2 regions of the Bradyrhizobium sp. USDA 223 genome follow, and region 1 is predicted to be linked to the other one. Evidence: predicted binding sites of a transcription regulator. Region 1 holds the regulator's gene; the other holds the start of a gene.
What was found. Region 1 encodes LexA, which represses DNA repair genes until DNA is damaged. Its sites were predicted from a motif close to TGTTCNNNNTGTGTTCNG; they were not measured.

Region 1 (3,825 bases):
GAAGGTCTTCATCGAGCCTGTCCGCCGCCTCAAGCCACTGCAGCATCGGTCATTTGGCTGCGGAGCGAACGTTCAAAATTCAGGCAGGACGGCCCAAACTTCATGCGGCGACGAGGCGCGGCGGCGGGCTCGCCGATCGAATGTCCTGAAACAAAAACCCACCGGGCTCGCCGGCCTCGGCCGGCGACGGCAATTTCAATCCCGGGCTCGGCCTTTCGGCCGAAGGGCGTCAGCCGATCGGCAGGCGCGTGATCGTGGGCCGCGTGTCGGCGACGGTCTGCGGCTTGTGCTCGCGCTCGGGGGCCGGCTGCGTCACCGGCAATTGCAGCACGGTCGCGCGCTGGCCTTCGACGAGCTGCGTCACCAGCACATATTTGCCGTCGGGAAATTCGATCGCGTCATGATGGCGATCGGGAATGTGCGGGTCGATCTTGCCGAACTTGCCGACGCGAGAGTTCACGGTGCGCGTCCAGATCCAGCGGTTGTCGTAGCGGACGTCGTCGGCGAAAGCGAGCTCCGTTCCCGGCAGCAGACAGACCGCGACGGAGGGATCGGCTTCAGAAGCGAAGCCGCGCGTCGAGGTGCCGCGGAAGGTTGTCGTGACGATCGTCTCGCCGACTACGGCGGGGCGCGTCGCGACGGCATGCAAGCTGTAGTCACACATCGGGTGCTCCTCATGCTGGGATAGCGACCCGCGTCTCTTTCGAGGCGCAGGCCTCTATCAGAGTGGAAGCATACAACGCTCTGCTCGGTTATGGGCAAATCTGCGGCTCGCGTTCGCAGCACGCGATCACATTATCTTTCCCGGATTCGATAGGAACAAACCTCGCGTCCTTGCATTCGGCCGGAGCTATCAGCACTGCCGGCACAACTCTACCGGCGAAGCAGAAATGGCTGCGCGCCTGCGCGGGCGAATGTCGCGCGGGAAGATGGACCGGACAGCCGGCGCAGAACCAGAGAAACCGTCCAGCCGGAGCGGACAAGTATCCGCTCCGATCCTGGATCGCCGATGCCGATCGAAGCGCGCGCGGCGCTTGAGACTTCCGGTATCAGTACTTCCGGTAAAGCCCGATCAACTTGCCCTGGATCTTCACGCGGTTCGGCGGAAGAATGCGGACCTCGTAGGCGGCATTGGCGGGCTCGAGCGCGATCGAGGCGCCGCGGCGGCGGAAGCGCTTGAGCGTGGCCTCCTCGTCGTCGATCAATGCCACCACGATGTCGCCGGTATTTGCGGTCTCGTTGCGCTGGATCAGCGCCATGTCGCCGTCGAGGATGCCGGCCTCGACCATCGAATCGCCGCGCACTTCGAGCGCGTAGTGCTCGCCCGAGCCGAGCATGTCCGGCGGCACGCTGATGGTGTGGCTGCGGGTCTGCAGTGCCTCGATCGGCGTGCCGGCGGCGATGCGGCCCATCACGGGCACCGCGACCGGGCGCTCGCCCTCGTCCGCGGGCGGGCTGGAGCTCGCGCGCACCTTGCCGAGATTGCCCTCGATGACGCTCGGGGTGAAGCCGCGGCGATTGCCGGCGGCGGCCTGGAGCTCGGGCAGCTTGATCACCTCGATGGCACGGGCACGGTTGGGCAGGCGGCGAATGAAGCCGCGCTCCTCGAGCGCAGTGATCAGGCGATGGATGCCTGACTTCGAGCGCAGGTCGAGCGCATCCTTCATCTCGTCGAAGGACGGCGGCACGCCGCTTTCCTTCAGACGCTCGCTGATGAACCGCAGAAGCTCGTATTGTTTGCGCGTCAACATCTCGACCAAAGTCCCCCGGTTGATGTCGTTCGATTCCGAGACGATGAAGTCGGCAATAAGCCGCTACATCCTCGAAACAAATCATGAACGGACACTATATGTTCGATATGTGTTCCGCAACTGCTTAATTTATGGTGAACGCGGCCAAACTCGCGGAATGCGTGTGGCTGGGCGGCTCAGACGGGCAGCCGGAGCACCTCGCAAGGCGTCCCTGCCTCGGCCTTCGGCGCGAACGGTGCACGCACGAGAAGTACCTGTGCCGCAGCGAGATTCGCAAGCAGGGAGGAGTCCTGATGGCTGACGGGAAGGGCGACGCGCGTGCCGTCGTCGCGCACCTCCAGTCGCGCACGCAGATAATCCTCGCGCTGGTCGTTGGCGGCGAGATCGCGGCCCAGCACGGCGCGCTCGCGCTGATGATGAATCGCTGAACGGCCCGACAGGGCGCGAATCAAGGGCACCATGAACAGGAAGGCGCACACGTAGGACGACACGGGATTGCCGGGCAGGCCGATCACGCGCATCGCGCCTAGTCGACCGTGCATCATCGGCTTGCCGGGCCGAATCGCGATCTTCCAGAACGCCATCGCGATGCCTTCGCCCTTGAGCGCCTGCTGGACCAGGTCGTGGTCGCCGACCGACGCACCGCCGGTCGTGATCAGGATGTCGGCGCCGCTCTCGCGCGCGCTGCGGATGCCGGCGGACGTCGCCTCCAGCGTATCGGCGGCAATTCCGAGGTCGATGGTCTCGGCGCCCTCGCTGCGGGCGAGCGCATGCAGGGCATAGCCGTTGGAATAGACGATCTGGCCACGACCAGGCGTGGTGCCTGGCATCACGAGCTCGTCGCCGGTGGCGAGAACGGCAACCCTCGGGCGGCGGATGACGGCGAGATGCGGATGATTCATTCCGGCGGCAAGGGCGAGATCGCGCTCGGTGAGACGGATTCCCTTGCGCAGCAGCACGTCTCCTTCGCGGAAGTCGACGCCTGCAGGGCGGATGTGCCGGCCGAAAATGGCGGCTTCCTTGATCGTGACATGTTTGCCGTCGGCAGCCGTGTCCTCCTGGATCACGACGGCATCGGCGCCGTCGGGAACGACGCCGCCGGTGAAGATCCGCACGGCTTCGCCGGGGCCGACGCTTCCCGCGAACGGCCGGCCCGCCGCGACCTCACCGACGACGGTCAACCTCGAATCGTATGCCGCGTCCGCCGTGCGCACGGCATAGCCGTCCATCGCCGACATTGCCTCCGGCGGCTGCGTGCGCCGTGCCGCGACATCGCGGGCGAGCACACGATGGTAGGCCTCGTCGAGGCAAACCATCTGTTCAGCCAGCGGCTCGACGCCGGCCAACACCGCGGCAAGCGCGTCAGAAACCGGCATCAGGGCCACGGGCGAACTCCTGCTGAGCACATCAGTCAATGGGCGGCGAGAGTTCTAGCCGAGTGCAGGCGTGAGGCAAAGCAGCACGCGGGATGATTTATCCTGCGTGATCGCGGGGTGGAGGAGGTCGGCTCAACTCCGCCGCGGCATGATGCGGAAGGCGAGACAGACCGGAACGAGGATTGCCATGGCAAGGACGAGAATGACGAGCGCCACGGCCAGCATCGGTCAACGCTCCGTCGGATCGCCTGGACTGAAATCCGCGACGTCGGGCGCCTTGGGACCCTGATCTTTGTCGGGCAGCGGATCGGCCTGGGATTTCAGGTCGGCGGCCTTGCTGATCAGCTTGGCGGAGAGGTCAGAATCCGAGGTGGTTCTAGCGAATTCGAGCAGGAGAGAGGCTTGCTTGGTGAGATAGGTCTTGCCCAGCACGTCGATCAGTCCAATGTAGAAGTCCCAACGGACTCATGAGTCCGAAAGGTGGTATTCCGTTCCCGGAACTCTGTATAAAAATGCACAAAGTGATCAGGTTCCACAATTTCAGCAGTTTTTGTTCCGGCAAGTGAGCGCGCTCCGGGCTTTCCCGCGGCTCAGATCCCCAGTGCTTTCAATGCGTTCCCGACATCGCGCGGCGAGGTGACATGCACGGCGGTCAACCCCCGCGCCCGCGCTCCCTCGATGTTCTCGGCGAGGTCGTC
Region 2 (3,825 bases), 1.6 Mb from region 1:
CCGCGCTTTCGGGAATATGAGTATCCTGCGGCAGGTGCACGACGACGCGTTTGCCGCCGATGCGCGCGGCGATGCGGTCGATCAGCGCGGCGAGCTCGTCGTTGTCGTGGACATGGGCATCGAGATCGCGCTGCTCCTGCACCACGATCTCGGTGCGGCTCGCCGATAGGCGCACCATGTCGAAGCCGAAGCCGGGATCGAGGGGATCGGCGAGTGCATCGAGCCGCTCGCGGAACAAGCGGTCGATTACGGCGCTTCGCGTCACCGGACGTCCAGTCTCGACCGTGATCGTACGCACCGCGCCATCGGTGCGGAAGAATGCCGCTTCCAGCCGCCGCGCGCCTTTGCCCTGCTTCTCCATGGACGCGATCAACGTATTGGCCAGCCGCGACAGCGTCATCGCGATCATGGTGTCGGTCGCGATCGGCTCGGCAAAGCGTTTTTCGACGATGTAATCGGGCGGCGGTTTGCGCGGGCTGATCGGCGCATCGCCCTGCCCCAGCGCATGGGCGAGCAGCGTGGAGAACCGGGCGCCGAACCGCGCCGTGATCTCGGAGGCGCTGCGCGATGCGACATCACCGATGGTCTTCAGCCCGGCGCGGCGCAGGCCGGTGGTGATGGCTTCACCTGCACCGAGCGCGGAGACTGGAAACGACCTGATCGCCTCCGCCTCCCCGCCATCGGCCACGATGGTACCCGTGGCCTGCCGCGTCAGCGTGCGCGCACAAACCGAGGTGCCGGCGATCGCCGCGTTGACGGCAAAGCCCTGACGGGCTAATGCGCGGACCAATGTCCGCAACAACGCGGCCTCGCCGCCGAACAGATGCGCGCAGCCGGTGATGTCCAGGAACAACCCGTGCGGCGGATCGAGCGCCACCAGCGGCGTGAAACGGTCGCACCAATCGGCGATATCGCTGAGCGTCTTCGCATCGGCCACGGTATCGGCGTCGAACACACGCAAGTCCGGGCACATCGCCCGCGCATTGGCGAGCGGCTGGCCAATATACAGACCGAGGCGCTCGGCGGCCTCGTCCAGCGCATGGATCACCAGCGCATTGTTGTCCTTGATGACGACGATATCAGGCTCATGATTGGGTTTACCCAGCCCGGCGCTGCCAACGAACCGCTGGATCCTGTCGATGGGCAGGCGCGGCAGCCACAGGCTGAGGATACGTCGAGGGTTCACTGAACTGGCACTCATCACAATTCCATTCCATGATCCACCGGCCGCACGGGCCATGACGATTGCGCAAGAGCTCGGCATCGAACACCGGCGCGCCCCAGGCACTCCACATCGAGCCCGGAGGCGAATGCGCCGCACGCAGCATCCATCGTGTCTCCGCGGTCGAAGGCAGCGGCTGCGCCGCCATGCGCAGCAAGAGGCCGGTAACGCCGGAAGATTGCGCGGCCAGCGTCAGTTTGCGGCTTGCCACCAGATCGAACTGCCTGACATCGCCCCAGAGCTCGAGCACGACGGCGCCCAGCGCATCGCAGGCGAGCGCGTCGGCCGAGGTGCGCAGCGCACTCTCGACATCGGCGGCGCGCACCATCACCACACGGCGAGGGTCGAGGCCTAGCTCGGATAACCCGCTCATCGACAGCGCACCGGTTTCGAGCTCCGAAAAATCCTGCCGCACCCACAATAGCGGCCGGCGCGCGCTCACGCGTCCCGCAAGGCCCATGACGAACCCCGTCGCAGCCGCGCCCTGACGCCCTTCGCAAAACACCTCGTGGATCGCCGCGCGCGCGAGCCCGCCTTTCAGCACGGCGTCGGCCGCGCCATGGCCGAGGGCGATGCGATCGCGCGGATGCACGACCTCCGCCGTCTCGATGCGCTCGATCTGGCCGCGCAGGATCGCAAGCGCGCTCATACGTGCGCCGCTCATGCTCGCCGCTCCTCAGAGGTGATTGCCGATGGCTCTCAAAAAGAGAACCAGCAGCTGGCTCATTTGTTCATGATATGTTCTAATATAAAGCTAACGGCGCCGGCAGAGTCAATCGAATTGGCGCATCCAAAGATTCATGAGCGGAATCAAAGAGATTCAAACATGGACGTACAACGCAAGCTGGAGATTCTGGCGGATGCCGCCAAATACGACGCATCCTGCGCTTCCAGCGGCACCGAGAAGCGGGATTCCAGCGACGGCAAGGGCATGGGCTCGACCGCCCCAAGCATGGGCATCTGCCATTCCTACGCGCCGGACGGACGCTGCATCTCCCTGCTCAAGGTGCTGCTGACCAACGCCTGCAATTACGATTGCCTTTATTGCGTCAACCGCGCCTCCTCGAACGTCCCACGCGCCCGCTTCACCATCGACGAATTGGTCAAGCTCACGCTCGACTTCTACCGGCGCAATTACATCGAGGGCCTATTCCTCTCCTCCGGCATCATCCGCAGCCCTGATTACACGATGGAGCAAGTGGTGAACGTCGCGCGAAAACTGCGCGAGGAGCATCACTTCCGCGGCTACATCCACCTGAAGACCATTCCCGAGGCCGACGACGCGCTGATCGCCGAGGCCGGCAAGTATGCCGACCGCCTTTCGATCAACATCGAGATGCCTGAAGAGACGAGCCTGCAGCAATTCGCGCCGGAGAAGGACGTGCGCGCGATCCGCCGCACCATGGGCCGGCTGCGGCTGAAGCTGGACGAGGCCGAGGACAGCCGCAGCGCGAAGACAAAGGCCAAACCGCAGCGCTTCGCGCCCGCCGGACAAAGTACGCAGATGATCGTCGGCGCAGATAGCGCCTCCGATCACACCATTCTCCACACCAGCGCCAATCTCTACGGCGCCTACCGGCTGCGGCGCGTCTATTACTCCGCCTTCAGCCCGATCCCCGACGCGAGCCATGCTTTGCCTCTGATACAGCCGCCGCTGCTGCGCGAGCACCGGCTCTACCAGGCCGACTGGCTGATGCGGTTCTACGGCTTCGACGTCGGTGAGATCGTCGACGACAGCGCGATGCTGCCGCTCGACATCGATCCCAAGCTCGCCTGGGCGCTGCGCCACCGCGACCGCTTCCCGCTCGACGTCAACCGCGCCAGCCGCGAGGAGCTGCTGCGGGTGCCGGGCTTCGGCACCAGGACGGTCGAACGCATCCTCGCGACGCGGCGCACCACCACGATCCGCCTCGCCGACCTCGCGCGGCTGCATGTGCCCCGCAACAAGGCACTGCCGTTCATCGTCCTCAGCGATCACCGTCCCGCACCGCATCGTCTCGATGCTGCCGGGCTGATCGAACGGTTCAAGCCGAAAGCAACGCAACTGGGATTTGGCTTCTGATGCAGTACATCATGCTCGACACCGAAACCGATTTCGACGGCTGGCGCAAAGCCGCGCGTAGCCTCGTGCTCCATCACGTGCCGCCCGGCGAGGCCACCTGGACCGTGCAGGGCCGTGAAGCCGAGCTGTTCGCGCCGCAAGCGCCGTCTCCGATCCTCGAGGTGAACGACGGCACGTTCACCGTCTCGGCAAAATTCGTCGAGCTTGCCAAGGCGGCGATCCTGCATCGCGACAACGAGCGCTTTGCGATCCTGTATCGCCTGCTGTTCCGGCTGAAGGACAATCACGATCTCATCGAGGTCGCGACCGACCCCGATGTCGCGCTTGTCACGGCCATGGCGAAAGCGGTCTATCGCGACGAGCACAAGATGCATGCCTTCGTGCGCTTCCGCGAGATCGGCAGGGAACGCCAGGCGCACTACGTCGCCTGGTTCGAGCCGGAGCATCACGTCGTCGAGCTCGCCGCGCCGTTCTTCGCCAAGCGCTTTGCCGACATGCCCTGGTCGATCCTGACGCCGGACCTCTGCGCGCATTGGGACGG

Region 2: ABIA40_RS17680 (ImuA family protein) is a predicted target of LexA. The motif match lies at 1,951-1,968, and genes of this name have one in related genera.

What each region holds. Positions count from the first base shown of each region.
Region 1 covers NZ_JBIYDR010000001.1:2,269,194-2,273,018, forward strand. Annotated here, with positions in the region: gene ABIA40_RS10355 (GAF domain-containing protein) at 1-12, opposite strand, end outside; gene ABIA40_RS10360 (hypothetical protein) at 230-664, opposite strand; gene lexA (transcriptional repressor LexA) at 1,050-1,751, opposite strand; gene glp (gephyrin-like molybdotransferase Glp) at 1,928-3,136, opposite strand; gene ABIA40_RS10375 (hypothetical protein) at 3,356-3,559, opposite strand; gene ABIA40_RS10380 (HAD family phosphatase) at 3,718-3,825, opposite strand, start outside.
Region 2 covers NZ_JBIYDR010000001.1:3,822,120-3,825,944, forward strand. Annotated here, with positions in the region: gene ABIA40_RS17675 (DNA polymerase Y family protein) at 1-1,201, opposite strand, end outside; gene ABIA40_RS17680 (ImuA family protein) at 1,098-1,886, opposite strand; gene ABIA40_RS17685 (putative DNA modification/repair radical SAM protein) at 2,049-3,284, shown strand; gene ABIA40_RS17690 (UdgX family uracil-DNA binding protein) at 3,284-3,825, shown strand, end outside.